Regions from separate parts of the Streptomyces sp. NPDC006923 genome, predicted to be linked through region 3. Evidence: riboswitches for the same ligand, from Rfam matches in the RefSeq annotation. Region 3 holds a riboswitch; each other region holds the start of a gene.
The links. Region 3 has a riboswitch for thiamine pyrophosphate ahead of thiC (phosphomethylpyrimidine synthase ThiC). Riboswitches for the same ligand answer to the same signal wherever they lie in the genome.

Region 1: another riboswitch for thiamine pyrophosphate. It lies ahead of thiO (glycine oxidase ThiO); the one in region 3 lies ahead of thiC (phosphomethylpyrimidine synthase ThiC).
Region 2: another riboswitch for thiamine pyrophosphate. It lies ahead of ABZ707_RS27995 (thiamine ABC transporter substrate-binding protein); the one in region 3 lies ahead of thiC (phosphomethylpyrimidine synthase ThiC).

The regions. Positions count from the first base shown of each region.
Region 1 is NZ_JBEYIF010000001.1:293,173-303,562, forward strand. It holds gene ABZ707_RS01325 (NAD(P)/FAD-dependent oxidoreductase) at 419-1,927, shown strand; gene ABZ707_RS01330 (hypothetical protein) at 1,950-2,870, opposite strand; gene metF (methylenetetrahydrofolate reductase [NAD(P)H]) at 2,922-3,839, opposite strand; gene thiE (thiamine phosphate synthase) at 4,009-4,671, opposite strand; gene ABZ707_RS01345 (Rv2175c family DNA-binding protein) at 4,760-5,125, opposite strand; gene ABZ707_RS01350 (FAD-dependent oxidoreductase) at 5,245-6,420, opposite strand; TPP riboswitch at 6,685-6,798, shown strand; gene thiO (glycine oxidase ThiO) at 6,796-7,992, shown strand; gene thiS (sulfur carrier protein ThiS) at 7,989-8,213, shown strand; gene ABZ707_RS01365 (thiazole synthase) at 8,220-9,059, shown strand; gene pknB (Stk1 family PASTA domain-containing Ser/Thr kinase) at 9,148-10,390, shown strand, end outside.
Region 2 is NZ_JBEYIF010000018.1:32,740-43,129, reverse strand. It holds gene rpsB (30S ribosomal protein S2) at 1-603, shown strand, start outside; gene tsf (translation elongation factor Ts) at 690-1,532, shown strand; gene pyrH (UMP kinase) at 1,701-2,489, shown strand; gene frr (ribosome recycling factor) at 2,617-3,174, shown strand; gene ABZ707_RS28005 (phosphatidate cytidylyltransferase) at 3,174-4,241, shown strand; gene rlmN (23S rRNA (adenine(2503)-C(2))-methyltransferase RlmN) at 4,410-5,522, shown strand; TPP riboswitch at 5,607-5,733, shown strand; gene ABZ707_RS27995 (thiamine ABC transporter substrate-binding protein) at 5,817-6,911, shown strand; gene ABZ707_RS27990 (iron ABC transporter permease) at 6,962-8,575, shown strand; gene ABZ707_RS27985 (ABC transporter ATP-binding protein) at 8,575-9,609, shown strand; gene ABZ707_RS27980 (Rossmann fold nucleotide-binding protein) at 9,636-10,390, opposite strand, start outside.
Region 3 is NZ_JBEYIF010000005.1:171,646-182,035, reverse strand. It holds gene ABZ707_RS11905 (YibE/F family protein) at 1-1,160, opposite strand, end outside; TPP riboswitch at 1,231-1,376, shown strand; gene thiC (phosphomethylpyrimidine synthase ThiC) at 1,369-3,156, shown strand; gene ABZ707_RS11895 (hypothetical protein) at 3,315-4,142, opposite strand; gene ABZ707_RS11890 (metallophosphoesterase) at 4,288-5,385, opposite strand; gene ABZ707_RS11885 (LacI family DNA-binding transcriptional regulator) at 5,650-6,762, opposite strand; gene hisC (histidinol-phosphate transaminase) at 7,166-8,245, shown strand; gene ABZ707_RS11875 (cytochrome ubiquinol oxidase subunit I) at 8,519-10,027, shown strand; gene cydB (cytochrome d ubiquinol oxidase subunit II) at 10,042-10,390, shown strand, end outside.

The sequences.
Region 1 (10,390 bases), on a different contig from region 3:
CCGGTCCGGTGCGGCTCGGATCTCCCGAGCCGCACCGGACCGGCGCTTCCCCCGTGGACCCCGTTTCCCCCGTGGTCCCGCGTGATCCCCCGTCCCCGTTTCCGCGTGATGCCGGAGAGCCCGCTCCCCCGTGATCCCCCGTGGTCGCTGGGCTCCCCGTCGTGCACCCCCGTTCCGTCAGGGGAGCCGCGCCGTTCCGCCGCCCCGTGTCGGCGGTACCGGCGCCGCGCCCCTTCCGTGGTCTCCACTCTTCCGCCGATACGGTCGGCGCCCCATCCGTGCCCCTACTCATCTCCGCCCCTAGGTACGGGTACTCAGACCTGGGTGCTCGCCGGGGCGGGCGGCCCGGCACACCGGCCGGTCCCGGCGTCGCGGGGGGCGTCATCCGCGCGCCGGGACGGCGGATAAGGTCACTGACATGGCACGGATTGCGGTGATCGGCGCCGGGATGGGCGCCATGGCGGCGGCCGCCCGGCTGGCGGTGGCAGGCCAACGGGTGACGGTGTACGAGCGCTCGGCGACCTACGGCGGCTCGGTGGGCCGGTTCGAGCGGGACGGCTTCGTCTTCGACACCGGGCCCGGCCTGCTGCATCTGCCCGCCGTCTACCGCGATCTGTTTGTCAAGACCGGCCGGGAGCCGCTGGAGGAGAGCGTCCGGCTCGACCAGGTCGACCCGGCGAGCCGGCATGTCTTCGCCGACGGCACCGATGTCCTGCTGCCGAACGCGTCGCGGGCCGGTGTGGTCTCCGCCCTGGACGCGGCCCTGGGCGCTGGCGCCGGCGAGCGTTGGGCCGCGTTCCTCGGCCGGGCCCGGGACGCCTGGGACCGCTCGCGCCGGCCGCTGCTCGAAGAGCCGCTGTGGGCCGACTGGCAGACGCTCGGCCGCGATCCGTATCCGGCCCCGCGGCAGCGGCGACTGCTGCGGGGCGCCCGCCGGGCGGGCACGGTCGGTGAGATCGGCGCCTGGGAGCTGGCGGACCCGCGACTCGCCGCCCTGCTCGACGGATACGCCCTGTCGTACGGACTCGATCCGCGCCATGCCCCGGCGAGCGCCGCCCTGTTGCCCTATCTGGAGCAGACCTTCGGAAGCTGGTATGTCCGGGGCGGCATGCGGGAGTTGGCGCGCGCGGTGTACGAACGGTGCCTGGCCCGCCGGGTGGAGTTCGTGTTCGGGGCCGAGGTGACCCGCGTCGCCGAGAAGGACGGCGCGGCCGTGGGGGTCGAGCTGGCGGACGGCACCGTCGCGGCGGCCGACCAGGTGGTGGCGGGGGTCTCTCCGGTACACCTCGTGGAACGGGACCTCTGGGGCGACGGCGATGTACGGCCGCGTCCCGAGGCGTCCGCTCCGGTGCCCGGGCGGTTCACGGTACTGCTGGCACTGCGCGGCGCCCGGGACGCGGACGCCGCCCACCGGACGGTGGTGCACTCCCCCGACGGCGGCGCCGAGGCCGCCGAGGTCTTCGGAGGCCGGACGGCGGAGCGGCCGACGGTCACGGTGCTGCGGCCCGACGACCCGGAGACCCGCCCCGACGCGGACCATGAGGCGGTCACGGTCACCGCGACCGTCGCCCCGCACGGACCGGTCGACTGGTCCGGCACGGCATCGCGCGAGCGGTACGCGGAGGTGCTGCTGACCGCTGCCGGGGCGGCCGTGCCGGGGCTGAGGGAGCGGTTGATCTGGTCCGAGGTACGGACGCCCGCCGACACCGCGGCGCTCACGGGGGCCGAGGGCGGCTCGGTACCGGCTCCCGCGCTGGCCGGGGCGGAGGGCCGGATGCTGTATCCGGCGAACACCGCGCGGCTGTCCGGGCTTTATCTGGCGGGAGGCTGGGCGCATCCGGGCGGCGGGCTCGCCCACGCCGGTATGTCGGGCTCGCTGGTCGCCGGGCTGATCGTCGAGGGGGCCGGCTTCCGCGGCTCACAGTGAGCCGCGGTTCGCTGACGTTGTGTCAGTAGCGGTACTGCTGGTCGTTGTAGTTAGGGTCGTAGTCGTAGCGCTGGGGCTGTTCCTGCGGTATCGGCGGGCTCTGCTCGCCCTCGCGCTGCTGCGGGACCCAGACCCCGCCGGGCGGTGTGTCGGCGCCGTACTGCTGGCCGCCGTACGGGTCGGCGTACTGCTGCCCGCCGTCGAAGCCGTCGTACGAGCCGTACTGCTGGCCGCCGTCGGCCGGGCCGGCGTACGGATCGGAGTAGGCGGCGTACTGCTGCTGGCCGTTTCCGTAGTCGTACTGGTTCGCGTAGCCGCCCTGGGCGGCGTACGCGTCCTGGCCCTGGTACGTGGGCTGACCCGGCTGATAGGGGTCCTGGCCCGGGTAGGCGTCCTGCGCCGCGTAGGCGTCCTGGCCCGCCTGCTCCTCGTAGCCGGGATAGCCGTGGTAGGCGCCGTTGCCGTAGTCGTCCCCCCGGCCCGGCTCGTGGGGCGCGTCGTTGTAGTCGTTGTACACGCCGTACTGCCCGGTGTCGTCGGGCAGCGGCTCCGGTTCGTACACCGAGGCGGCCTGTACGGCCTGTGCGGCCGGGGCCGCCTGCTCGTACTCCAGGTCCGAGACCTCAAGGGTGGGTTCGCGTTCGGCGGCCGGACCGCTTCCGGCCCTGCGGCGCCGGCTGGCCCCCGGGCTGCCGCCGATCGCCCAGCCCGTCGAGAAGCCGCGGCGGAAGGACAGCGTCACATAGGTCTGGCCGGCCGCGAACGCGAGGGCGCCCAACGCGATGACGAAGACGGACGGCATCAGGACACCGAGCACCACACACATGAACCCGGCGAAGGCGAGCAACCGCCAGCGCAGCCGCGCCTTGTACTGCAACAGCACCTCGCCGAGCAGCCACAGCGCCACAATGCCGAATGCGATGTAGAGGACCGTCCAGCCCATGCCCGCCCCTCTCCTGCGGCCACCGCCCCGGGACAGGGCGGGTACGGCCGGTCACGACTGCTCGTGCAGTCCGAGATTCTCGTAGATTTCGAGCGTCGCCGTGGAGTTGTTGAGTGTAATGAAGTGCAGCCCGGGCACACCCTCGGAGAGAAGCCCTGCGCAGAACTCCGTCGCGAACTCGATGCCAATGGAGCGTACAGCGACGGGATCCTCCTTGACGGCGAGGATCCGCTCTTTCAACTCGGCCGGAAACACCGCGGTGCTGAGCTGCGGCAGCCGCTCCAGCATCTTGACGCTGGTGACCGGCATGATCTCGGGAATGATCGGTGTCGCGCAACCGGCGGCCGAAACCCGGTCACGAAGCCGCAGATATCCCTCCGGATCGAAGAACATCTGAGTGATCGCATAGTCGGCCCCGGCATGACATTTGTCTACGAAGTGCCGGATATCGGAATCCCAGTCCGCCGAGCGCGGGTGCATCTCGGGGAACGCCGCCACACCGACGCAGAAGTCTCCCGACTCCTTGATGAGCCGGACCAGTTCGGCCGCGTAGCGCACGCCCTGCGGATGCTCGACCCACTCGCCCATCGGGTCGCCCGGCGGGTCGCCGCGGACGGCGAGGATATTGCGGATGCCGGCGTCGGCGTACTGCCCGACCATATTGCGCAGTTCGGCGACGGACTGGCCGACGGCCGTGAGATGCGCGACCGGGGTCAGCGTGGTGTCGGCGGCGATCCGCTCGGTGGCCCTGACCGTGCCCGCCCGGGTGGAGCCGCCCGCGCCGTAGGTCACGGAGACAAAGCTCGGTGCCACCGCCTCGACCCGGCGCAGCGCGTTCCAGAGGTTCCGCTCGCCCTTCTCGGTCTTGGGCGCCCAGAACTCGAACGAGAACGTTGTTTTACCGGTCGCGAGCAGATCACGCACAGTAGGCGCGTGATCCGATCTGGTCGAAGCTGTGCCAAGGGCCATATCCGAAGGCTATCGAGGGCCCGACCGTCCCCCAACCGGACCGGGGGCTTTTGCCGGGATTGCCGGTTAACTGGCCATGTCTCGGACGCCCCCGGACACCTGCCGGATCCCTCCGGGGACACCGCCTCGGGCCGCCGGACACCCGCCGTGACAGCGCGGCCCCGGCATGTCACCCGGTGCGCTCCGCCACCCGCTTGGCCAGCGCGGCCGCCGCCCCCGCCGGGTCGTCGGCCTCGGTGATCGCCCGTACCACGACAATGCGGCGGGCGCCCGCGTCCAGTACCTCGTCGAGATTGCCCGCGTCGATCCCGCCGATCGCGAACCACGGACGGTCCCCGGCCCGTGCCGCGGCGTACCGCACCAGGCCGAGACCCGGCGCGTGACGGCCCGGCTTGGTCGGTGTGGGCCAGCACGGGCCCACACAGAAGTAGTCCGCGCCGGCCTCCGCGGCCGCCGCGTCCACCTCGGCCTCCGCATGGGTGGAGCGGCCGATCAGCGGTGTCTCCCCGAGGATCGCGCGGGCCGCGGGGACGGGCAGATCGCCCTGGCCCAGATGGAGGACGTCGGCCCCGATGGCGTGCGCGACATCCGCGCGGTCGTTCACGGCGAGAAGCGCCCCGTGGCGGCGGCAGGCGTCCGCGAAGACCTGGAGGTGTTCCAGTTCCTCGGCCGCCTCCATGCCCTTGTCGCGCAACTGCACGATGTCCACGCCGGAGCCGAGCACCGCGTCGAGGAACTCCGGCAGATCCGCCTGCTTCTTGCGGGCGTCCGTGCACAGATAGATCCGGGCGGCGGAGAGCGCCGTGCGAGCCGCGGATATGGCCGTGGACATGTGTGATCCCCCGTTGGGTCGGCGGTGTGCGGCGGCGCCATGACCGCGCGCGGTCGCGGGGCGCCGCACACCGCGGGTGATGAGGTCCTCAGACGGCGAGCGCCTGGGCCCGGCGCTTCACCTCCGTGCCGCGATTCTCGCTGAGCGCCTGCGCGGGCGTGCCCGGCAGGGTCGGGTCGGGGGTGAAGAGCCATTCGAGCATCTCTTCGTCGGTGAAACTGTCGTCCCTCAGCAGCGTCAGAGTGCCGGCGAGGCCCTTGACGACCTTGCCGCCGTCAATGAAGGCGGCCGGCACCTGAAGCGTCCTGTTCTCACCGCGGCGCACGGCGATCAGCTGGCCTTCCTTGACCAACTGCCGCACACGCGTCACCTCGACATCGAGCATTTCCGCGATGTCGGGCAGGTGGAGCCAGGCGGGGACGAGAGCATCGATCTTTCCGTCAATCTCGGTCACAGGACAAGCGTGCCATCCCGGACTGACAGACGGTAGCCGAGGCACCCAGTCGTGGCCCTCCCGGCCCGGCCGCGGCAGCCGCCGGGGCCGCCGGAATCGGGGCCGTGGGCCGCCACGGGTCAGAGAACGGCCTTCCGCAACGGTACGGAGGCATCGGCGGCCCGCTCCGGATCCAGCCGCGCCCCCGCCTCGATCAGCTTGCGGCCCTGCGCCAGGTCCCGGGGTCTGCCCACGGCGAGCAGCGCGACCAGCACCCCGTCCCGCAGCCACACCACCGACCAGGCGGCCTCGGCCGGATCGCCGCGCCAGACCAGCGTGCCCGCGGTGTCCTCCCGCGCGCCGGTGTGGCCCGCGTACTGCACGAACCGGCCGAACTGCTCGGACCAGAAGTACGGCACGGGATCGTAGACCTGCTCGCTCTCGCCGACGATCTGGGCCGCGACCGTCCGGGGCCCCTGGAGCGCGTTGTCCCAGTGGTGCACGAGCAGTCGCTCGCCGTAACGGGCGGAGGGAAAGGACGCGCAGTCGCCCACGGCGTACACATCGGGCAGCGAGGCGCGCAGCCGCTCGTCGGCCGTGACCGAACCGTCCGGTCCGAGCGCGATACCGGAGCCGCTCAGCCAGCCCGTCGCGGGCCGCGCCCCGATGCCCACGACCACCGCGCCGGCGTTCAGCCGCCGGCCGTCGTCAAGGACCACCGCCCCGGGCTCGACCCGTGCCACCCGCGCGTTCGTCAGCAGCTCGGCGCCGCTCTCCGCGTACCAGCCGGCCATGGGGGCGGCGACCTCGGCCGGCAGAGCGCCCGCGAGCGGCCGGTCCCCCGCCTCGACGACCGTCACCGCGCACCCGGCCTCACGCGCCGCCGTGGCGAACTCCGCGCCGATCCACCCCGCGCCGACCACCACGATCTCGTGCTGCCGGGCCAGCACCGGACGCAGCCGCTCCGCGTCGTCCAGCGTGCGCAGCAGATGGACACCGGGCACGTCCTCGGCGCCGGGCAGCCTGATCGGCTCCGCGCCGGTGGCGACGACCAGCACGTCGTACGGGACGGGCCCGGCGGCCGTGTCGATCTCCCGCGCGGAGGCGCGCAGTCCGGTCACCTCCAGTCCGAGCCGCAGCTCGACGGAGAACGCCCCGAAGTCGATGTCGAAGGCCGAGCTGTCCGCCTTGCCCAGCAGCAGCGCCTTGGAGAGCGGCGGCCGGTCGTAGGGCGGGTGCGATTCCGCGCCGATCAGGGTGACCGGTCCGCGACAGCCCTTCTCCCGGAGCGCCACGGCGGTCTGCACCCCGGCCATGCCCGCGCCGACGACGACCACGCGCGGCTCTCCGGCCGGCCCCCGGTCCGCGTGCGTCCGCTCCCGGGCTCCCCGCTGCTGCTCACTCACCCGATCACCTTAGGCCCTGTCCGATCGCCTCGGAGGAGGTGGCGCGGTGCCGGCGCCCCGGCGGGCGGCGCCCCCGCCGCGAGCATCTCTCAAGCGGCTGACGGAGCGCCAGAGGGCCCGCCACGGTGACCGCTCCCTTACTGAGCGGGGGGACGGGGCGTTAGTCTGGATCGGACACTACCTCGCGGGAGCCCGGACGCACCGGGCTGAGAGGGAGGCTGAGACGGCCTCCGACCGTACGAACCTGATCCGGGTCATGCCGGCGAAGGGAGGGGCTGGACGCCCATGCAGTCGTCTCAGAACGAAACCGGTGCCCGCAGTACGGGGTCCGACGTCCTGGTCGTCGGAGGCGGGATCATCGGCCTGGTCACGGCCTGGCGGGCGGCGCAGCGGGGGCTGCGTACCGCCGTGGCGGATCCCGCTCCCGGCGGCGGGGCCGCGTGGGTCGCGGCGGGCATGCTCGCGGCCGTCACCGAACTCCACTACGGCGAGCAGACCTTGCTCGCCCTCAACCTCGCCTCCGCCGCGCGCTATCCGGACTTCGTCGCCGAACTGGAGGCGGAGAGCGGCCAGGACACCGGCTACCGCGCCTGCGGCGCGCTCTCCGTGGCGCTCGACGCCGACGACCGCGCCCAGCTCCGCGAGCTGCATGCCTTCCAGCAGCGCTCGGGGCTCTCGTCCGAGTGGCTCACGGGCCGCGAATGCCGGCGGCTGGAGCCGATGCTCGCGCCGGGCGTGCGCGGCGGTCTGCGGGTGGACGGCGACCACCAGATCGATCCGCGCCGGCTGGCGGCGGCCCTGATGACGGCGTGCGAACGGGCCGGAGTGGTCTTCCACCGCTCCTGGGCCGAACGGCTCCGTGTCGAGGGCGACCGCGCCACCGGCGTCGTCCTCGCCGACGGCCGCGCGCTCGGCGCGGACCGGACCGTCCTGGCGGGCGGCAGCCTCAGCGGAAAGCTCGACGGGGTGCCCGGAGACGTCCTGCCGCCGGTACGTCCGGTCAAGGGCCAGGTCCTGCGGCTGACGGTGCCCCGCGCGTACGCGCCGTTCCTGTCCCGGACGGTACGGGCCGTGGTGCGCGGCAGCCATGTCTATCTCGTCCCGCGCGAGAACGGCGACCTGGTCGTCGGCGCCACCAGCGAGGAACTGGGCTGGGACACCACCGTCACCGCGGGCGGTGTGTACGAACTGCTGCGGGACGCCCACGAACTGGTCCCCGGCATCACCGAACTGCCGCTCACCGAGACCCTCGCGGGACTGCGCCCCGGATCGCCGGACAACGCGCCGCTGCTCGGTCCCACCGCGCTGCCGGGTCTGCACCTGGCCACCGGCCACTACCGCAACGGTGTCCTGCTCACGCCGGTCACCGGCGATGTCATGGCCACCGCGCTGACCACGGGCGAACTCCCCGCGGAGGCCCGCCCCTTCACTCCCCTGCGCTTCTCCCCCGCCGCGTCCGTACGTCAGGAGCAGCCCGCATGACCCGTACGAACCCAGACATCGTCAACGTGTCCGTGAACGGCGAGCCGCGCGCGCTGGCGGCCGCCACCACACTCGACATCCTGGTGGCGGCCCTCACTCCCGCGCCCTCGGGTGTCGCCGCCGCCGTCAACGAGACGGTCGTCCCGCGCACCCGCTGGTCCGGCACCCTGCTCGGGGACGGCGACCGGGTGGAAGTGCTCACCGCCGTCCAAGGAGGCTGACCAGTCATGGCGGACGACCGCCTCATCATCGGCTCCACCACCTTCACCTCCCGGCTGATCATGGGTACGGGCGGGGCGCCCAGCCTCGACGTACTGGAACGTTCCCTGATCGCCTCCGGCACCGAACTCACCACGGTCGCGATGCGCCGCCTGGACCCCGCGGTCCAGGGCTCCGTCCTCTCCGTGCTCGGCTCCCTGGGCATCCGCGTCCTGCCCAACACCGCCGGCTGCTTCACCGCCGGCGAGGCGGTGCTCACCGCGCGCCTCGCCCGTGAGGCGCTCGGCACGGACTGGATCAAGCTGGAGGTGATCGCGGACGAGCACACCCTGCTGCCCGACCCGATCGAGCTGCTCGACGCCGCCGAGACGCTGGTCGACGACGGTTTCACCGTCCTCCCCTACACCAACGACGACCCGGTGCTCGCCCGCAAGCTGGAGGACGTGGGCTGTGCCGCGATCATGCCGCTGGGCTCGCCGATCGGCTCCGGGCTGGGCATCCGCAATCCGCACAACTTCGAGCTGATCGTGGAGCGGGCCCGGGTGCCGGTGATCCTGGACGCGGGCGCGGGCACCGCCTCGGACGCGGCGCTCGCCATGGAGCTGGGCTGCGCCGCCGTGATGCTGGCCTCGGCGGTCACCCGCGCGCAGGAGCCGGTGCTGATGGCCGAGGCGATGCGGCACGCGGTGGAGGCCGGCCGGCTCGCGTACCGCGCGGGCCGGATCCCGCGCCGGCACTTCGCGGAGGCGTCGTCCCCGGTGGAGGGACGGGCGGCCCTGGACCCGGAGCGCCCGGCGTTCCCGGCGACCGGTGCCGGGGTTCCCGGGGACGGTGTCAGGGCCGTGTGACCCGCCACTGTCACGGCTCGGCTGCGGAACAGTGTCCGGTCTGCCCCGGGGCTTCGGGAGTGTCCGCCGCGGATCGTAGACTCGCCGAGTGGACATGACCCTTCAGGACCCCATCGTCGGGCAGGTGCTCGACGGCCGCTACCGCGTCGACGCGCGCATCGCCGTCGGCGGCATGGCCACGGTCTACCGGGCCGTCGACATCCGCCTCGACCGGGTCCTGGCCCTCAAGGTCATGCATCCGGCCCTCGCCACCGACGCCGGCTTCGTGGAGCGCTTCATCCGCGAGGCCAAGTCGGTGGCCCGGCTGGCGCACCCCAATGTGGTCGCCGTCTTCGACCAGGGCGCGGAAGGGGCGTACGTCTATCTGGCGATGGAGTACGTCGCGGGCTGCACCCTCCGTGATGTCCTGCGGGAGCGCGGCGCCCTCCAGCCACGGGCGGCGCTGGACATCCTGGAGCCGGTGCTCGCCGCGCTGGGCGCCGCGCACCGCGCCGGGTTCGTGCACCGTGACATGAAGCCGGAGAACGTCCTCATAGGGGACGACGGACGGGTCAAGGTCGCGGACTTCGGCCTGGTGCGGACGGTGGGCGATGTCACCAGCAGCACCGGGTCCGTGCTCGGCACGGTGTCGTATCTCGCGCCCGAGCAGATCGAGTCCGGCACCTCGGACACCCGGGTCGACGTGTACGCCTGCGGGGTCGTCCTGTACGAAATGCTGACGGGCGCCAAGCCGCACACCGGGGACACCGCCGCCCAGGTGCTGTATCTGCATCTCAACGAGGACGTGCCCGCGCCGTCCGCCGCCGTCCCGGGTCTCGCCGTCGAGCTGGACGCGCTGGTCGCGGCGGCCACCGCCCGCCACCCCGACGCCCGTCCCTATGACGCGGTGGCGCTGCTCGCGCTGGCCCGCGAGGCCCGCACCCGGCTCACCGACGCCCAGCTCGACGCCGTACCGCCGCGGGCCAGGCCCGAGACGGGGGCCGGCGCCGGGGCCGAGGCCCGTACGTCGGTGATCCCCCGCCCCTTCGCCGGACACCCCGAGCGGACGACCTCGGAGCCGCGGCGCGCATCGCCGGTCGAGCACACGAGCGTGCTGGAAATGGCGCCGCAGGACCGCACGCCCCCGCGCTCGCGGGGCCGCCGCGGAGCGGCGCCCCGGCGGGGCATGATCGCGTCGATTGTGGCGGTGCTGCTGGTCCTCGGCGTGGGTTCCGGGGTCTGGTACATCAATTCCGGTCAGTTCACCCGCGTTCCCTCGCTGCTGGGCCAGAGCGAGCAGGAGGCCAGGAGCCGGCTCGCCGACGCGGGGCTCGACGCGAAGGTCACCAGGG
Region 2 (10,390 bases), on a different contig from region 3:
GTCTACAAGCGCCTCCAGCGTCTGAAGGAGCTTGAGCAGATCGACTTCGAGGACGTGGCCGCCTCCGGCCTCACCAAGAAGGAGCTCCTGGTCCTCTCCCGCGAGAAGGCCAAGCTGGAGAAGACCCTCGGTGGTATCCGCGAGATGCAGAAGGTGCCCAGCGCCGTCTGGATCGTCGACACCAAGAAGGAGCACATCGCCGTCGGTGAGGCGCGCAAGCTCCACATCCCGGTCGTCGCGATCCTCGACACCAACTGCGACCCCGACGAGGTCGACTACAAGATTCCGGGCAACGACGACGCGATCCGCTCCGTCACCCTGCTCACCCGGGTGATCGCCGACGCCGTCGCCGAGGGCCTCATCGCCCGTTCCGGTGTCGCCACCGGTGACTCGAAGCCGGGCGAGAAGGCCGCCGGCGAGCCGCTCGCCGAGTGGGAGCGCGACCTGCTCGAGGGCGAGAAGAAGGACGACGCCGAGAAGCCCGCCGAGGCCGACGTGCAGACCTCCGCCGAGACGGAGAAGGTCGCCGACGCGGAGCAGGTCGACGAGGCCGCGGCGCCGGCCGAGACCGCTGCCCCGGCCGCGGACGCCGAGCAGGCCTGACCTCACAGGTTCGGATGATGACGGCGGGGGCTCCGGTCCCCGCCGTCCACCCGTAGATCTTCGACTTCCGAGAGAGACTCACAGACATGGCGAACTACACCGCCGCTGACGTCAAGAAGCTCCGCGAGCTCACCGGCGCCGGCATGATGGACTGCAAGAAGGCCCTGGACGAGGCCGACGGCAATGTCGACAAGGCCGTCGAGCTGCTCCGCGTCAAGGGCCAGAAGGGTGTCGCCAAGCGTGAGGGCCGCAACGCCGAGAACGGCGCCGTGGTCTCCCTCATCGCCGACGACAACACCTCCGGTGTGCTGCTGGAGCTGAAGTGCGAGACGGACTTCGTCGCCAAGGGTGACAAGTTCCAGGCCGTCGCCAACGCGCTGGCCGGCCATGTCGCCGCGACCACCCCGGCCGACCTGGACACCCTGCTCGCGTCCGAGATCGAGGCCGGCAAGACCGTCCAGGCGTACGTCGACGAGGCCAACGCCAACCTCGGCGAGAAGATCGTCCTGGACCGCTTCGCGCAGTTCCCCGCGGACGGCGGCTTTGTGGCCGCCTATATGCACCGCACCATGCCCGACCTTCCGCCGCAGGTCGGCGTGCTGGTCGAGCTGGACAAGGAGAACGCCGAGGTCGCCAAGGACATCGCGCAGCACATCGCCGCCTTCGCGCCCGCGTACCTCAGCCGTGAGGACGTCCCGGCCGACATCGTCGAGAACGAGCGCCGTGTCGCCGAGGCCACCTCGCGCGAGGAGGGCAAGCCCGAGGCCGCCCTGCCGAAGATCGTCGAGGGTCGCGTCAACGGCTTCTTCAAGGAGGTCACCCTCCTCGACCAGCCGTTCGCCAAGGACAACAAGAAGACCGTCAAGAAGATTCTGGACGAGGCCGGTGTCACGCTGAAGCGCTTCGCGCGCATCCGCGTCGGCGCCTGACCGTCAGCGCAGTCGTACACGAACGTCGGCGGACCCCGCTAGGGTCGGGGACAGTCGCCGGACGTGTACGCGCCGGACGACCGCTGATCTGACGAGGAGGCCATTGCCGCTAGGGACACACACACCCACCGGCAATGGCCTTCTTCGTATGTGCACGAGGAGATCCCCATGAACAAGGGCGCGGACGCCATCCAGTCCCCCGATGACAAGGACGACAAGAGCGACCCCGGCAAAAAGGCCGGCCGCTTCATGCTGAAACTGTCCGGTGAGGCGTTCGCCGGCCGGGGAGCGCTCGGCGTCGATCCCGACGTCGTACACGCGGTCGCCCGCGAGATCGCCGCCGTCGTCAGGGACGGTGCCCAGATCGCGGTCGTCATCGGCGGTGGCAACTTCTTCCGCGGCGCCGAACTTCAGCAGCGCGGCATGGACCGGGCCCGCTCCGACTACATGGGCATGCTCGGTACGGTCATGAACTGTCTGGCGCTCCAGGACTTCCTGGAGAAGGAGGGGATCGACTCCCGCGTCCAGACCGCCATCACCATGGGGCAGGTCGCGGAGCCGTACATCCCGCTGCGCGCCGTGCGTCACCTGGAGAAGGGCCGCGTCGTCATCTTCGGCGCCGGCATGGGCATGCCCTACTTCTCCACGGACACCACCGCCGCCCAGCGCGCCCTGGAGATCGACGCCGAGGCCCTGCTGATGGGGAAGAACGGTGTGGACGGGGTGTACGACTCCGATCCCAAGACCAACCCGGCCGCGGTCAAGTTCGACGCCCTGGAGTACAGCGAGGTCATCGCCGGCGATCTGCGCGTCGCCGACATGACCGCCATCACGCTCTGCCAGGACAACAAGCTGCCGATCCTGGTCTTCGAATTGCTCACCGAGGGCAATATCGCGCGCGCGGTCAAGGGTGAGAAGATCGGCACACTCGTGAGCGACCAGGGCACCCGGGCCTGATCCGGGACTGCCCCGCACGGGGATGGACAAAGCCCTGCCGGTCGGACACCGTGCAGGACAAGACGCGACGCAGGTTCCGCCGGACCGGCAGCAGGCCGGGCCCACTCAAGACACGCAGGAGCAAGTGGTGATCGAAGAGACCCTCCTCGAGGCCGAGGAGAAGATGGAGAAGGCCGTCCTGGTCGCCAAAGACGACTTCGCCGCGATCCGCACCGGCCGGGCCCACCCGGCGATGTTCAACAAGATCGTGGCGGACTACTACGGCGCGATGACCCCGATCAATCAGCTCGCGTCGTTCGCCGTGCCCGAGGCGCGGATGGCGGTGGTGACCCCGTTCGACAAGAGCGCGCTGCGCAATATCGAGCAGGCGATCCGCGACTCCGACCTCGGTGTCAATCCGAGCAACGACGGCAACATCATCCGGGTGGTGTTCCCCGAGCTGACGCAGGACCGCCGCAAGGAGTTCATCAAGGTCGCCAAGACCAAGGCCGAGGACTCCAAGATCTCGATCCGCGCCGTCCGCCGCAAGGCCAAGGAGACCATCGACAAGCTGGTCAAGGACGGCGAGGTGGGCGAGGACGAGGGACGCCGCGCCGAGAAGGAGCTCGACGACACCACCGCGAAGTATGTCGCGCAGGTCGACGAGCTGCTGAAGCACAAGGAAGCCGAGCTGCTCGAAGTCTGATGAACGACTCTTCCTGGCGGGCCCCGGCGACAGCCGGTTACTGGCCGCCCGAGCAGGGGGCTGCCCCGGCGGGTCCCGCATACGATGAGCACCCCGCACAGCAGACTCGGCCCATGCCCATCGTGCCCGACGGACCCGCGAACGGCGGGGACCAGGATGACGAACGGGGGGCTGCTGGGCCGGGGGGCCCCCAGTTCCGCGACAAGATTCCGCAGGAGCCCATGGCCGCACCTCCACCGCCGCCGCAGAAGAAGCGGGCCGGCCGTGATCTGCGTGCGGCCATAGGTGTGGGCCTCGGGCTCGGCGCCGTCGTCGTGGTCTCGCTCTTCGTCGTCAAGGCCGTGTTCATCGGCGTCATAGCGGTGGCCGTGGTCGTCGGGCTGTGGGAGCTGACGTCCAGGCTCGACGAGAAGAAGGGCATCAAGGCCCCACTGATCCCGCTGGCCGTCGGCGGTGCCGCGATGGTCGTCGCCGGCTATGTGCGCGGCGCCGAGGGCGCCTGGGTCGCGATGGCCCTGACGGCGCTCGCGGTGCTGGTCTGGCGGATGACCGAGCCTCCCGAGGGCTACCTCAGGGATGTCACGGCGGGGATCTTCGCCGCGTTCTACGTTCCGTTCCTGGCCACCTTTGTCGCGATGATGCTCACCGCGGACGACGGCCCGCGACGGGTGCTGATGTTCCTGGTGCTGACCGTCGTCAGCGACACGGGCGCGTACGCGGTGGGCTGGCGCTTCGGCACCCACAAGCTCGCGCCGCGCATCAGCCCCGGTAAGACCCGGGAGGGCCTGCTCGGCGCCGTGGTCTTCGCCATGGCGGCCGGCGCGCTCTGCATGCAGTACATCATCGACGACGGGATCTGGTGGCAGGGCCTGGTGCTCGGCCTGGCCGTCGCGGCCAGCGCCACCCTCGGTGATCTCGGCGAGTCCATGATCAAGCGGGATCTCGGCATCAAGGACATGGGCACGCTGCTGCCGGGCCACGGCGGCATCATGGACCGGCTCGACTCCCTGCTGCCCACCGCACCGGTGGTCTGGCTGCTGCTGGTGATCTTCGTCGGTACGGGCTGAACGGCACGGGTACTCTGGTAGGGGCTCGCCGCCCACCGGTGGCGAGCCCCTTCACTCCCGCGACTGCGGGGCTGATCCCGTGAGGTCTCCCGGCACCGGCATTGTCGTGTCGTTCTCTCCGCGCCAGCGGGGATGGCCCGGCCTCGCCGTACCGAGGAGATGTCAGACATGGCCCCGCCGACACCGGGAGAACTCACCTTTGCCGCGCCGCGTGGAGCCAAGAAGCCGCCGCGGCACCTCGCCGACCTGACCCCGGCCGAACGCCGGGAGGCCGTCACCGCGATCGGCGAGAAGGCGTTCCGCGCCAAGCAGTTGTCGCAGCACTACTTCGCGCGCTACGTCCACGACCCGGAGCAGTGGACCGACATCCCGGCCGCCTCGCGCCAGAAGCTCGCGACGGAGCTGCTGCCGGATCTGATGTCGGTGGTCCGGCACATCTCCTGCGACGACGACACCACCCGTAAGACGCTCTGGCGGCTGCACGACGGGACCCTGGTCGAGTCGGTGCTGATGCGCTATCCGGACCGCGTCACCATGTGCATCTCGTCACAGGCGGGCTGCGGGATGAACTGCCCGTTCTGCGCGACCGGACAGGCCGGTCTGGACCGCAATCTGTCGACCGCCGAGATCGTGCACCAGATCGTCGACGGCATGCGCGCGCTGCGCGACGGTGAGGTCCCCGGCGGGCCTTCCCGGCTCTCCAACATCGTCTTCATGGGCATGGGCGAGCCGCTCGCCAACTACAACCGGGTGGTCGGGGCGATCCGCCGGCTGACCGACCCCGAGCCGGACGGCCTCGGCCTCTCGCAGCGCGGCATCACCGTGTCGACGGTCGGCCTGGTGCCGGCGATGCTGCGCTTCGCCGACGAGGGCTTCAAGTGCCGGCTCGCCGTGTCCCTGCACGCCCCGGACGACGATCTGCGCGACACCCTCGTCCCCGTCAACACCCGCTGGAAGGTCCGGGAGGTGCTGGACGCCGCCTGGGAGTACGCGGAGAAGTCCGGCCGCCGGGTCTCCATCGAGTACGCGCTGATCCGGGACATCAACGACCAGGCCTGGCGCGGCGACCGGCTCGGCAGGCTCCTCAAGGGCAAGCGGGTGCACGTCAATCTGATCCCGCTCAACCCGACTCCGGGATCGAAGTGGACGGCGTCGCGCCCCGAGGACGAGAAGGCGTTCGTGGAGGCGATCGCGGCCCATGGAGTGCCCGTGACGGTACGGGACACCCGCGGCCAGGAGATCGACGGAGCGTGCGGGCAGCTCGCGGCGGCGGAGCGGTAGCGGCGCGAGCAGCGCGGTGATGGGCGCCCGGGAGGTGGACCGGGCGTCCCAAAAGGCGCCCTGTACGCTGGCTCGAAACATCACATATTCCGACAGGGGAGCGCCACAGCGCTGAGAGTGCGGCACATGTCCGGTGACAACGGGCAGCGGCCGCAGACCCTCTGAACCTTGCCCAGGTCATTCTGGGTAGGAAGTTCGGACATCACTCAAGCTGTTGCGCCCTGCCCCGCGTCCGGCCCTTCCGGACACGGGGCAGGGCCGCGTCTTCTCCTGGACACCCCAGGAGGAAAACCAGTGACCACCATCAGGAAGACCGCGGTCGCGGCGCTCGCCGCCGCACTCGGCGCCTCGGCGCTCGGGGCCTGCGGCGGCTCCACGCCGTCCGACGGCGGCAGCGGCGGTTCCGCGTCCAAGACCGTCACACTCGTCAGCCATGACTCGTTCGCCGCCTCGCCCGACGTGCTGAAGGCGTTCACCCAGGAGACCGGTTACACGGTCAAGGTGCTGAAGAGCGGAGACGCCGGCGAGGCCCTCAACAAGGAGATCCTGACGAAGGGTTCGCCGCAGGGCGACGTCTTCTTCGGCGTGGACAACACGCTGCTCTCACGCGCCCTCGACAACGGCCTGTTCACGCCGTACGAGGCGAAGGGCCTGGACCGGGTCGACGCGGCCACCCGGCTCGACCGGGGAAAGAACCGCGTCACCCCGATCGACACCGGCGACCTCTGCGTCAACTACGACAAGAAGTACTTCGCCGACAGGAAGCTCGCGCCGCCGACGTCCTTCGACGACCTGGTCGAGCCCGCGTACAAGAACCTGCTCGTCACCGAGAACGCCGCGACGTCCTCGCCCGGCCTGGGCTTCCTCCTCGGCTCCGTCGGGCGGTACGGCGAGGACGGCTGGCAGGACTACTGGAAGAAGCTCAAGGCCAACGGCGTCCGCGTCGTCGACAGTTGGGAACAGGCGTACAACGAGGAGTTCTCCGGTTCCGCGGGCGGCAAGAAGGCCAAGGCGGACCGGCCGCTCGTCGTTTCGTACGCCTCCAGCCCGCCGGCCGAGGTGCTGTACGCCGAGCCGCAGCCCAAGGAGGCACCGACCGGGGTCTCCACCGGGACCTGCTTCCGGCAGACCGAGTTCGCGGGACTGCTCGACGGCGCGAAGAACGAGGCCGGCGGCAAGGCTCTGCTGGACTTCCTGATCAGTGACCGGTTCCAGGCGGACATGCCGCTGAACATGTTTGTGAACCCGGTGGTGAAGAGCGTCGAACTGCCGAAGCTGTTCACCGAGTTCGGCGCGACCGTCGCCAGGCCGGAGAACGTGGCTCCCGACCGGATCGCCGCCAACCGGGAGCAGTGGATCCAGTCGTGGTCCTCACTCGTAGTGAAGTAGCGGCGGGACACCGGCGCGCCGGGCGCGGGAACGCGGTGCGGCTCGGCCTGATGGCCGTGCCCGTCGCGTTCTTCGCCGTCTTCTTCGCCTGGCCGGTGGCCGCGATCGTCGGCCGCGGCCTGAAGGCGGACGGGGCCTGGCGGCTCGGCCGGATCGGTGAGGTCCTGAGCCGGCCGGACATCCTGGACGTCCTGTGGTTCACCACCTGGCAGGCGTTCGCCTCCACCGCGCTCACCCTGCTGATCGCGCTGCCCGGCGCCTTTGTCTTCGCGCGTTTCGACTTCCCCGGCAAGCAGGTGCTGCGCGCGGTGGTCACCGTGCCGTTCGTCCTGCCGACCGTGGTCGCGGGCACGGCCTTCCTGGCGCTCCTCGGCCGCGGCGGGCTGCTCGACCGGCTGTGGAGCGTGCGGCTCGACACCACGGTCTGGGCGATCCTCCTCGCGCATGTCTTCTTCAACTACGCCGTGGTCGTGCGGACGGTGGGCGGTCTCTGGGCACAGCTCGATCCGCGCCAGGAGGAGGCCGCGCGGGTACTGGGCGCGGGACGGTTCGCGGCGTGGCGGCGGGTGACGCTGCCCGCGCTCGCTCCCGCCGTCGCGGCAGCCGCCCTGATGGTCTTCCTCTTCACCTTCACCTCCTTCGGCGTCGTACAGATCCTCGGCGGCCCCGCGTACTCCACCCTGGAGGTGGAGATCTACCGGCAGACGGCGCAGTTGCTCGACCTGCCGACGGCGGCGGTGCTGACGCTGGTGCAGTTCGCCGCGGTCGGCGCGATCCTGGCGGTGCACGCGTGGACCGTGCGCAGACGGGAGACCGCGCTGAGGCTGGTCGATCCCGCGGGGACCGCGAGCCGGCCGCGCGGCGCCGGGCAGTGGGCGCTGCTCGGCGGCGTCCTCGCGAGCGTGCTCGTGCTGATCCTGCTGCCCCTCGCGGTACTGGTGGAGCGGTCCCTCGACGGCCCTGGCGGGTACGGCTTCGCCTTCTACCGGGCGCTCGGGTCGGTGGAGGCGAGCGGCGGCACCTTCCTGGTGCCTCCGCTGGAGGCGGTGTGGAACTCCCTGCGGTACGCGCTGGTCGCGACGGCTGTCGCGCTGCTGGTCGGCGGACTCGCCGCCGCCGCGCTGACCCGGAGGGCCGGGCGGCTGGTGCGCGGCTTCGACGCGCTGCTGATGCTTCCGCTCGGGGTGTCCGCCGTGACCGTCGGCTTCGGCTTCCTGATCACACTCGACAGGCCCCCGCTGGATCTGCGGGCGTCCTGGATCCTGGTGCCGCTCGCGCAGGCGCTGGTCGGGGTCCCCTTTGTCGTACGGACCATGCTGCCGGTGCTGCGGGCGGTGGACGGGCGGCTGCGTGAGGCGGCCGCGGTCCTCGGCGCGTCACCGCTGCGTGCCTGGCGGGAGGTCGATCTGCCGCTGGTGCGGCGGGCGTCGCTGGTGGCCGCGGGTTTCGCCTTCGCCGTGTCGCTGGGTGAGTTCGGCGCGACGGTCTTCATCGCGCGACCGGACCGGCCGACCCTCCCGGTCGCCGTGGCACGGCTGCTGGGGCGGCCCGGGGAGCTCAACTACGGCCAGGCGATGGCACTGAGCACCGTCCTGATGGTGGTGTGCGCGGTGTCGCTGCTGGCGCTCGAACGTATCCGCACCGACCGTTCCGGGGAGTTCTGATGGCCTTGCTGACCTTGGCGGACGTGACCGTACGGTTCGGCGACCGGAGGGCCCTCGACGCGGTGGACCTCACGATCGCCGAACACGAGGTCGTCTGTGTGCTGGGGCCCAGCGGCAGCGGCAAGTCGACGCTGCTGCGGGTGGTCGCCGGGCTCCGGTCGCCGGACGGCGGACGCGTACTGCTCGACGGCGCCGACCAGGCGGGTGTGCCGGCGCACCGGCGCGGCGTCGGGCTGATGTTCCAGGACCATCAGCTCTTCCCGCAGCGCGACGTGGCGGGCAACGTCGCGTTCGGACTGCGGATGCGTGGCGTGTCACGTGACGAACTGCGCGGCCGTACCGAGGAGCTGCTCGACCTCGTCGGACTGCCCGGCGCCGGGCGGCGGGCCGTGGCCGCGCTGTCCGGGGGCGAGCAGCAGCGGGTCGCCCTGGCACGGGCGCTCGCGCCCAGGCCCCGGCTGCTGATGCTGGACGAGCCGCTCGGCCAGCTCGACCGGAGTCTGCGCGAGCGGCTCGTCGTCGAGCTGCGGGCGCTCTTCGGACGGCTCGGTACGACCGTGCTCGCCGTCACCCACGACCAGGGCGAGGCTTTCGCGCTCGCCGACCGGGTCGTGGTGATGCGCGACGGGCGGATCGAGCAGACCGGCACGCCGCTGGAGGTGTGGCAGCGGCCGGCCTCCGCGTTCGTGGCGAGGTTCCTCGGCTTCGACAATGTGCTGGAGGCCACGGTGAGCGGCGAGAGCGCCGACACGGCGTGGGGCAGGATCCCCGTGCCCCGGGGCTCCGCGCAGGGCGGGCGCACCGTGCTGGTGCGGCCGGACGGGGTGCGCCTCGCCGACCCGGCGGAAGGGCTGCGCTGCACCGTCGAGGCCCGGACCTTCCGGGGCAGCCGGGTCGCCGTGCTGCTCAGGCCCGACGGCGGCCCCGGGCTGGAGGCGGAGTGCGGTCTCCGGGACGCGCCGGAGGTCGGCGCGACGGTCGGAGCCGTGTTCGCCGCGGAGGACGTGGTGGTGCTGACCGGCCGGGACGTCTGACGTCCGCCCCGGCCACGGTGCGCGGCTCAGGCCCCCGTGAGCCGGGCGAGCGCCGCCGGCGCCTCGTCCACGGTGTCCACCAGCGCGATCCTGTTCTCCATCGAGCGGCCCCGCGCCAGTGACCTGAGCAGCGGCCAGGTGGGCAGAGTCTCCGTCCAGTGGGCGCGGTCGACCAGGACCATCGGGGTCGGCTCGCCGCGTGACTCGTAGTAGTTCGGCGTCGCGTTGTCGAAGACCTCCTGCACCGTGCCCGCGGCGCCCGGCAGGAAGATCACGCCCGCGTCGCAGCGCGCCAGCAGACCGTCCTCGCGGGTGGCGTTGGCGAAGTACTTGGCGATGTGGGCCGCGAACGCGTTGGGCGGCTCATGGCCGTAGAACCAGGTCGGGATGCCGATGGAGTCGTCGCCCTCCGGCCAGCGGGACCGGATCTCGAAGGCGGCCCGCGCCCAGTCGGAGACGGAGGGGACGAACGACGGCGCCTTGGCGAGGAGTTCCAGCGCCTCGTCCAGCATCGCGTCGGGATGGGCCGCGGAGTACGCGCCCAGGTTCGCGGCCTCCATGGCGCCGGGCCCGCCGCCGGTGGCCACGGTCAGTCCGGTGCGGGTGAGGGAGCGGCCGAGCCGCGCGGCGCCCGCGTACGCGTCCGTACCGCGCGCCATCGCGTGTCCGCCCATGACGCCCACGACCCGTGTGCCGGTGAGGAGTTCGTCCAGCGCGTCGGAGATCGCGTCGTCGTGGATCGAGCGCAGCATGGACGCGAAGATGTCGCCGTCGGCCTTGG
Region 3 (10,390 bases):
AGGGTGCGCACGATCTCCTCCGCCACCAGCTCGCTGTTGGCGACGGTGCCCACGCCCGACCGCGCGATCGAGAACAGCAGCAGAAGAGGCAGTGCCGCGCCCGCGTAGGCGAGTACAAGCGTATTGACCACCGAGGCGATGTGGTCCCGGCCGATCCGGATCGCCGCCCGGTAGAGCGCGCGCGGCCCCATCGACGGATCCGCCTGATGCAGCTCCCAGACCGCTGAGGTCTGCGTCACGGTCACATCGTCCAGTACGCCGAGCGAACCGATGATGACGCCGGCCAGCAGCAGACCACTCATATCGATCCCTGGATAGAGACCGTGGATCAGTCCGGTGCTGTCGTCGGTGTTGCCGGTCAGACTCGCCCAGCCGATGAAGAGCGATCCCAGCAGTCCGATCAGTAGGAGCGAGATCAGAGTGCCCAGGACGGCGACCGAGGTGCGCGCCGTGAGCCCGTGGCACATATAGAGCGCGATCAACATGATCGCGCTCGCCCCGACCACGGCCACGACCAGCGGATTCGAGCCCTGCAGTATCGCGGGCAGGATGAACAGCGTCAGTACGGCGAACGAGACGGCGAGCGCGACGAGCGCCATCACCCCTCGCATCCGGCCCACCACGACAACCGCGAGAGCGAAGATCCCGGCCAGCAGAGCCATGGGGAACTCGCGGTTCACATCGGTCACGGAGTACTGGAGATCATGGGGCGCGTCGGGTGCGTATGCCACCACCACGCCTTGTTTCACGTGAAACTGCCGGGGCGCGTCCGGCTGGACGATCTCAATAAATGTCCGCCCTTTCTCCTTGCCGGTCGTGACCTCGATCGCGGCCTTCGTGCAGTCTCCTGTCTCCGTCGGCCGGGGCGCATCGCCCGGCGGCGTCGACGCGGGGATCTGGGAGGCGTTGACGTCCTTGCAGTCGACCTGCTCGATCTGCACCACCCTGCCCTGCTGGGTCTGCCGGTCGAAGCCGACACCGCTGCGTTCGTGCGAGGGCGCGCCACCCGGCCAGAGCACGGCGAGGCCGACGACTACCGCAGCCGCGAAGGGAATCAGGACCGCCGCGATGACCTTGCGGAGGTGCCGGGAGACCGGTTCTGCGGGCCCATGACTGTGCGAGTGGCCATGAGGCTGACGAGTCTGCTGGGGTGAGGTCACCCCTGAATCATCGCAAGAAGGAAGAGGCCCTCTGTTCAGCGCGCCCGATGGAGCGCTAGCGTGGAGGCACCTTTGCACACGCGGGAGCTCGGAGCACCGGGCTGAGAGGGCGCTGATGGTGTGGTCCCGGGGGACATCCCCTGGACACCTTCGCTGCGCCGACCGCTGAACCTGTTACCGGGTAATGCCGGCGTAGGGAGTAGGTCTCATGACCGTTCAGGACGCACACACGTCTGCCTCCGACTCGGGGAATCCGAGCGGGGCCGAAAGGTCCATCGGCTGGCACAAGGGATATGTCCGGGGCTCGCGCCCGGACATCCAGGTGCCGGTCCGCCAGGTGCACCTCACCAATGGCAAGGACGTGACGCTGTACGACACCTCGGGGCCGTACACCGATCCCACCGTCGAGACCGATGTACGCCGCGGTCTCGTCCCACTGCGGGAAAACTGGATCATCGAGCGCGGGGACACCGAGGAGTACGCGGGCCGTCCCGCTCGCCCCGAGGACGACGGGCTCAAGCACACCTCACCGCGCGGAGGGCTGCGCAACCTCGACGCCGTCTTCCCCGGCAGGCCCCGTCAGCCGCGCCGGGCACGGAACGGGCAGCCGGTGACACAGCTCGCCTATGCCCGCCGCGGGGACATCACCCCGGAGATGGAGTACGTCGCGATCCGGGAGAATGTGCCGCCGGAGGTCGTCCGCGAGGAGATCGCCGCGGGCCGCGCCGTCCTGCCCGCCAATGTCAATCACCCGGAGATCGAGCCGATGATCATCGGCAAGCGGTTCCTGGTGAAGGTCAACGCCAATATCGGCAACTCTGCGGTCACCTCCTCCATCGAGGAGGAGGTGGACAAGATGACCTGGGCGACCCGCTGGGGCGCCGACACGGTCATGGACCTCTCCACCGGCCGCAATATCCACACCACGCGTGAGTGGGTGCTGCGCAATTCCCCCGTCCCCATCGGGACGGTGCCGCTCTACCAGGCGCTCGAAAAGGTCGACGGCAGGGCCGAGGAGCTGACCTGGGACATCTACAAGGACACGGTCATCGAGCAGGCCGAGCAGGGCGTCGACTACATGACGGTCCACGCCGGTGTACTGCTGCGGTATGTGCCGCTGACGGCCCGCCGCAAGACGGGCATCGTCTCCCGCGGCGGCTCGATCATGGCTGCCTGGTGCCTGGCGCACCACAAGGAGTCGTTCCTGTACGAGAACTTCGAGGAGCTGTGCGAGATCCTCGCGTCGTACGACGTGACGTACTCCCTCGGTGACGGGCTGCGGCCCGGCTCCATCGCCGATGCCAACGACGAGGCGCAGTTCGCCGAGCTGCGCACGCTGGGCGAGCTGAACTCGGTCGCCAAGCGGCTGGGCGTACAGACGATGATCGAAGGCCCGGGCCATGTCCCGATGCACAAGATCAAGGAGAACATCGACCTCCAGCAGGAGATCTGCGAGGAGGCGCCGTTCTACACGCTCGGTCCGCTGACGACCGATGTGGCGCCGGCGTACGACCACATCACCTCCGGCATCGGTGCCGCGATGATCGCCTGGTGGGGCACGGCGATGCTCTGCTACGTGACCCCCAAGGAGCACCTCGGGCTGCCCGACCGTGACGACGTCAAGACGGGCGTCATCACCTACAAGATCGCGGCGCATGCGGCGGACCTGGCCAAGGGCCACCCGGGCGCGCAGGACTGGGACGACGCCCTCTCCGACGCGCGCTTCGAGTTCCGCTGGGAGGACCAGTTCAATCTGGCTCTCGACCCGGACACGGCCAGGGAGTTCCATGACGAAACCCTCCCGGCCGAACCGGCGAAGACCGCGCACTTCTGCTCGATGTGTGGCCCCAAGTTCTGCTCGATGAAGATCTCGCAGGACATCAGGGCCCGGCACGGCGGTGACATGGAGACCGCCGAGATCGAGGCCGGTATGGCGGAGAAGTCCAAGGAGTTCGCCGCGGCCGGCAACCGCGTGTATCTGCCGCTGGCGGAGTAGGGCCTGCCCCCTCCGGGACCACGGTGTCTCCGGCCCGCGCCACAGCGGGCCGGAGACACGAAGTCGTGGCGAGCCGGCGGCACCGGATCGTCGGCGGGCCGGTGGGTACGCGGCTCTTGGACCGGCCGTGGTCAGCGGCGGCCGCGAGCCGGGAGCCGCTACTCCGGCTTGTGCTCCGGGCCGCCGAAATCGGGGCTGGTGAAGTCCGGGCTGGTGAAGGACGGGCGCTGGCCCGCGGTGGAGCCTTTGTCCGGACTGCTGAAATCGGGCCGGCTGTAGCCCATCCTGGGAAGGTGGCGCACTGTGCGGGGCGGCCCCGGTACGGCGGGGTCGGCGCTCGGATCGGCCAGGGCGGCCCGCAGAAACGGCAGAACGCCGCGTTCCAGCAGGGCGTGTCGCCAGGCTTCCCGCGCGCGGGCCACCTCGTCCGGCAGCTCGCCGTCCGAATCCTCCGCCGGGAGCTGGGTGGCACCGTTGCGCACGGCTGTGATCAGCAGACCCACCGCGGCCGCCAGGATGCCGATCGCGGTGACGGCGGCGAAGAACCAGCCGACGGCGAGCAGGGTGTCGGCGAAGGCGGGCGGCGGGCTGAGTGCTTTGAGGAGATAGCCGACGAGCAGGAAGATCGCCGCGGCGGTACCTCCGAGGACCGGGACCAGGACGGTGATGACGGCCGTCAGCCCCGCACCGGAGACGGTCGCGCCGCCCTCGGCGGGGTCGAGTACGGAACCGCGGACCGAGTCCGGCGAGGCGGGCGAGCGGGACTCCTCGCGCACCCCGGTGTAGTGCTCGTACTCGGCTGCGGCGGCCGTGGTTATCAGTGCCGTGGCGTTCAGGGCCATGGTGCGCAACTGCTCGGTGTTGAGCCGCTTTCCGACCGCGGCGAGATCCGGGCGGTCGTGTGCGTGGCGCAGCGCGTCGTCGAGGATCCGCTCGAAATCGACGCGATCCTCGCTCAGCAGGTGCGGAGCGCTTTTCATGTGCATCCCCCGATGCTCCGTAGGGCCGGTCGGCCCACGTGTAGCGGGCAGTTGGCGAAAGCGGAGGAGAGCCTGCTACGGATACGCCGATGGTAGAGCTGTTTTGGCGTGCGGTGACAGGGGGTTTGCGGAAATCACCCGCCGCGCGTTTTCAGTTGTGCAGGGGAAGCTGGACCACCAGCAGTTTTCCCGCCATGGTCACTCCACCGTCCATCGCGATGGCAAGTCCGTCGGCGTAGACGTGGGGCCCTTCCACCACCGGTCCCCTGTCCTCTTCGCCGTCCGGGGCGTCCTCGGCGCCGACTTCGCCGAGCAGATAGGGAATGGGGCTGTGGCCGTGGACGACGCGCTCTCCGCCGTACTGGGAAAGCAGTTCCTGGACGGCTTGTGGGCCGCCCTCGTCACGGAACGCGAAGCGTTTGGTGAGCTTGCGGAACAGATCCCAGCATTCGTCGGCGTCGTTGCGGGTGAGGATCTGATGGACGGTGTCGTTGACGTCCTCGATGGTGGACCCGTAGTCCAGATAGGCGGTGGTGTCGGAGTGCATGAAGAGGTGTCCGTCCTCCTCGACCACCGCGTCGAGCCGGGACATCCACTGCAGATGGACGTCCTGCAGGCGCTCCATGTCGGCTCTCTGGCCGCCGTTGAGCAGCCAGGCCGCCTGGAAAGTGGCGGTGCCCGCGCCGGAGTTGACGGGTGTGTCGCCGAACCGCTTGGCGCCGATGAACAGGAGTTCGTGATTGCCCATCAGGGCCTTGCAGTAGCCGCCGGCCGCGGCGGCCTCCGCGGAGAGCCGCATGACGAGATCGATGACGCCGATGCCGTCGGGGCCGCGATCGGTGAAGTCGCCCAGGAACCAGAGGCGGGCGGTGCCCGCGGCCCAGTGGCCCTCGGGGTCGACGAGGCCCTGTTCGGCGAGGGAGTCGAGGAGTTCGTCGAGATAGCCGTGGACGTCACCGACGACATAGAGGGGCCCGAGGCTGCCGGACCCGGCCGCCTCGGCGGCGACACGCACCTGGACGGTGTCCCCGCGGTTGATCACCGGGAGATCGCGTTCGGTGGGTGTGTAACCCTCCGGCAGTTCGTCGTCCGGGATGGCGTTGCCGGGATGCCCGGTGAGGCTGCCGGACGCCGGGACGGACTGCTCGGGCTGCCCGGACTGCACGGGAACCTGTGCGTACGGCGGGACGCGGAAGTCGCGCAACGTCGCCGTCCGCACCGCGGATCCCTGGCCGGCCCCCTGTGTCATCGACCCCTCCACCACCGTCGCGCCGCCGTACACCTCTCAGGCCCGCCTGATCGGATGGGGCTGAGCCCATCGGAGGCAGGGGAAGGTCTGTGGTGTCGTGCGCCCATCATAGGAACGCCGCTCCTCCTGTGTGACGCACCAGGGGTGGTGAATCCGATTGCACTTGTGGTTCACCGGCTGTTTTGGCGCCGATCGCCCGAAATGAGAAAGGTCTGGCCTTCGGTGGGGCGCCCGGGGGAGGAGTGTGACTCCCCCGGGCGCCGCTCAGTCGATCGCGGGGGACCTGGGGGCGCTGACCGTGGTGCGTGGCGGGCGCCGTTGGGAGGAGGTCCGGACGATCAGTTCGGTCGGTATCACCTGTTCGACCGGCCGGTCGGTCTCGATGCCCTCGATGGCGTCGATGAGGAGCTGGACGACGGCGGTGCCGATACGGCGCGGTTTGAGCGACAGCGTCGTGATGGGCGGTTCGGTGGCGGCGTAGACGGTGGACTCGCTGCAGCAGACCAGCAGCAGGTCCTCGGGTACGCGCAGTCCGTACCGCCGGGCGGCGGCGAGCAGATCGGTGCCATTGGGGTCGAAGAGCCCGTAGACGGCGTCGGGGCGGTCGGGACGGGCCAGGAGCCGGTCGGCGGCGACAGCCCCGGCGCACGGGTCGTGGGCGGGGTAGGACTCGTAGACCGGGTCCTGGCCGACGCGTTCGCACCAGCGCAGATACGCGGTGGTGGAGAGCCGGGTGTAGGTGTCCGTGGTGGTGCCGGTGAGCAGGCCGATCCGGCGGGCTCCGGCGGCGGCGAGGTGGTCGAGCAGGTCGAGGACGGCCGCCTCGTGGTCGTTGTCGACCCAGGCGGTGACGGGAAGGGTGCCGGCGGGCCGGCCGTCGGAGACGACGGGCAGTCCCTGGCGGACGAGTTCGGTGACGACGGGGTCGTGGTCGGACGGGTCGATGACGACGGTTCCGTCGAGTGCGACATTCGACCAGACGTCATGGCGGGAGGTGGCGGGGAGGATGACGAGGGCGTAGCCGCGGGCGAGCGCGGCGGAGGTCGCGGCCCTGGCCATCTCGGCGAAGTAGGCGAACTCGGTGAAGGTGAAAGGTTCATCCCCGTACGTCGTCACGGTGAGGCCGATGAGCCCCGATTTGCCGGTACGGAGGGTTCGGGCCGCCGCGGACGGCCGGTAGCCGAGGCGCTCCGCGACTTCTCGGACATGGCGTCGGGTGGCGTCGGGTAACCGCCCCTTGCCGTTGAGCGCGTCCGAGACAGTCGTGATGGAGACACCGGCGGCGGCGGCAACGTCCCGGATGCCCGCTCGACCTTGCCGGCTTCCCCGGCGCGTTGTGTCCGTCCGGCTCACCTGGTGTTTCCCTGCTGCTGTCATGGCGAGCCGATAGTAGGGCTCGGGCGGACGGTTGGGACGGTCACACATTCACCTGGTAGCAGGCACGTTTCTGCATGATCCAAAGCACTGGGCGACCTTGGAATTCGGCAAGGTTGCGGGGTGTAGCTATGTTCTGCCATGCGTCGAGGGGTGTGGACCTGTCGATAGGTCCATGTTTCGAAGAGGTCTCAACTCACCTCTACGAGGGACGCGCGCCACGGCGCGCGCCACCGGCGCCCCTCAAGATGGCGAGCGCCTCCTGGCTCGGCGCCGCACTTTCCCCGGGTCTCTTCCACGGCGTCGCTCAATCCTCGGCACAGGCCATTCGCAGGGGCCGCGAATCCTCATAGGGTGAGGAGTATTGAGGTTGCATGGACCCGTGAACGGCCGAGGAGGACCTGCGGTGAGTGATACGAGCCCCAAGCTGCGCGCCGAACTGAACGGCATCCCCATGTACAAGCCGGGCAAGCCGGCGGCGTCCGGCGGTCCTGTCGCGTACAAGCTGTCCTCCAACGAGAACCCGTATCCGCCGCTGCCCGGAGTGATGGAGCAGGCGATCTCGGCCGCCGGGGTGTTCAACCGCTATCCGGACCTGGCCTGCACCGGCCTGATCAACGAACTGGCCGAACGCTTCGGGGTGCCGGCGTCGCACCTGGCCACCGGCACCGGGTCGGTGGGGGTCGCCCAGCAGTTGCTGCAGGCCACGGCTGGCCCCGGTGGCGAGGTCATCTACGCCTGGCGGTCCTTCGAGGCGTATCCGATCATCACCCAGATCTCGGGCGCGGCGTCCGTCAGAGTGCCGCTGACCCCGGCCGAGGCGCACGATCTGGACGCCATGGCCGGGGCGATCACCGACCGGACCCGGCTGATCTTCGTCTGCAACCCCAACAACCCGACCGGGACGGTGGTGCGCCGGGCCGAGCTGGAACGGTTCCTCGACCGGGTGCCCGACGATGTGCTGGTGGTGCTGGACGAGGCGTACCGCGAGTTCAACCGCGACGCCGAGGTGCCGGACGGGGTCGACATCTACCGCGACCGCCCGAATGTCGCCGTGCTGCGTACCTTCTCCAAGGCGTACGGGCTGGCCGGTCTGCGAGTCGGTTTCGCGATCGCGCGCGAGCCGGTGGCGGAGGCCCTGCGCAAGACCGCGGTGCCCTTCGGTGTGAGCCATATCGCCCAGGAGGCGGCGGTCGCCTCGCTGCACGCCGAGGACGCGTTGCTGGAGCGGGTCGGCGCGCTCGTGACGGAGCGGCAGCGGGTCCATGAGGCCCTGTCCGGCCAGGGCTGGACCGTGCCCGAGACCCAGGCCAACTTCGTCTGGCTCCGGCTCGGGGAGCGCACGCTCGACTTCGCGGCGGCCTGCGAGGCGGCCGGCGTGGTGGTACGGCCCTTTGTGAACGAGGGCGTGCGGGTCACGATCGGTGAGCCCGAGGCCAATGACATCTTCCTGGGGGCCGCCGAGGCGTTCCGTAAGGAGCTGTAGCCCGGCCGGGGCCGAGCCGGGGCGGTGTGATCAGGGGCGGTCTCGTCGAGGCCGCCCTTCGGCGTCTCGCCGGTCCTCCCGTGCGGAGCCCCCGGGCGCCGGACGGCCGGGGGCGTGTCCTGAGGCACCCCCCCCGCACAAAGATCCGGAAAGGGGTGCGACATAATGCTTGTGAATGTGAACGCGTTCACAAGCTCACCCTGATTTCTGGCGCTTCGTCCGGGATGAAAGGGGTGAACCGGCTGTGGACACGGCGACGTAAGGAGAGATGACGTGGACCTCGCTCTGGCGCCGGAGACCCTGGCGCGCTGGCAGTTCGGCATCACCACCGTCTACCACTTCCTCTTCGTCCCGCTGACGATCTCGCTCGCCGCGCTGACCGCGGGGCTGCAGACCGCGTGGGTCCGTACAGAGAATCCCAAGTACCTCAAGGCCACGAAGTTCTGGGGCAAGCTCTTCTTGATCAATATCGCCATGGGTGTCGTCACCGGCATCGTGCAGGAGTTCCAGTTCGGAATGAACTGGTCCGACTACTCACGATTCGTCGGCGACATCTTCGGCGCCCCGCTCGCCTTCGAGGCGCTGATCGCCTTCTTCTTCGAATCCACCTTCATCGGCCTGTGGATCTTCGGCTGGGACAAGCTGCCGAAAAAGATCCATCTGGCCTGCATATGGATGGTCTCGATCGGCACGCTCCTCTCCGCCTACTTCATCCTGGCGGCCAACTCCTGGATGCAGCACCCGGTCGGTTTCCGGATCAACGAGAAGGCCGGACGGGCCGAACTCACCGACTTCTGGGCGGTGCTCACCCAGAACACCGCACTGACCCAGTTCTTCCACACCCTGACCGCCGCCTTTCTCGTCGGCGGGGCCTTCATGGTCGGGATAGCGGCCTTCCATCTGGCCCGCAAGAAGCACATCCCGGTGATGCGCACCTCGCTGCGGCTGGGCCTGGTCACCGTGGTGATCGCGGGACTGCTCACCGCCGTCAGCGGTGACTTCCTGGGCAAGGTCATGTTCAAGCAGCAGCCGATGAAGATGGCCGCGGCGGAAGCGCTGTGGGACGGCGAGGCGCCCGCGCCGTTCTCCGTGTTCGCCTACGGAGATGTCGAGAAGGGCCACAACAGCGTCGCCATCGAGATCCCCGGGCTGCTGTCCTTCCTCGCCAACGACGACTTCAGCTCTCATGTCCCCGGCATCAACGACGTCAACAAGTCCGAGCAGCAGAAATTCGGCCCCGGCGACTACCGCCCCAATATCCCCGTCGCCTACTGGGGCTTCCGCTGGATGATCGGCTTCGGCATGACGTCCTTCGCCATCGGTCTGCTCGGGCTCTGGCTCACCCGCAGGAAGTTCCTGCTGCCACCCGCGCTGCGGACGGGCGAGGACGAGGTACCGCGTCTGGTGCTCTTCAGAAGCAAGGCGCTCAGCCCGAAGTTCGCCCGGTGGTACTGGATCACGGCCCTCTGGACGCTGCTCTTCCCGCTGATAGCCAATTCGTGGGGCTGGATCTTCACCGAGACCGGACGCCAGCCATGGGTCGTGTATGGAGTGCTGCGCACGGCCGACGCGGTCTCCCCCGAGGTCTCCCAGGCGGAGGTGCTCACCTCGATGATCATCTTCACCCTGCTCTACGCGGTCCTCGCGGTCATCGAGGTCAAGCTGCTGGTGAAGTACGTCAAGGCCGGCCCGCCCGAACTCACGGACGCCGACCTCAATCCGCCCACAAAGATCGGCGGCGACCAGACGGACGCCGACCGGCCGATGGCCTTCTCGTACTGAGGACTTGAGGAGCTATGGAACTCCATGACGTCTGGTTCGTCCTGATCGCCGTCCTGTGGACCGGCTACTTCTTCCTTGAGGGATTCGACTTCGGCATCGGAATCCTCACCAAACTGCTCGCCCGCGACCGCAAGGAACGGCGCGTCCTCATCAACACCATCGGACCGGTCTGGGACGGCAACGAGGTCTGGCTGCTGACCGCGGGCGGGGCGACCTTCGCCGCCTTCCCGGAGTGGTACGCCACTCTCTTCTCCGGCTTCTATCTGCCGCTGCTGCTCATCCTGGTCTGCCTGATCGTGCGCGGTGTCGCCTTCGAATACCGGGCCAAGCGGCCCGAGGAGAACTGGCAGCGCAACTGGGAAC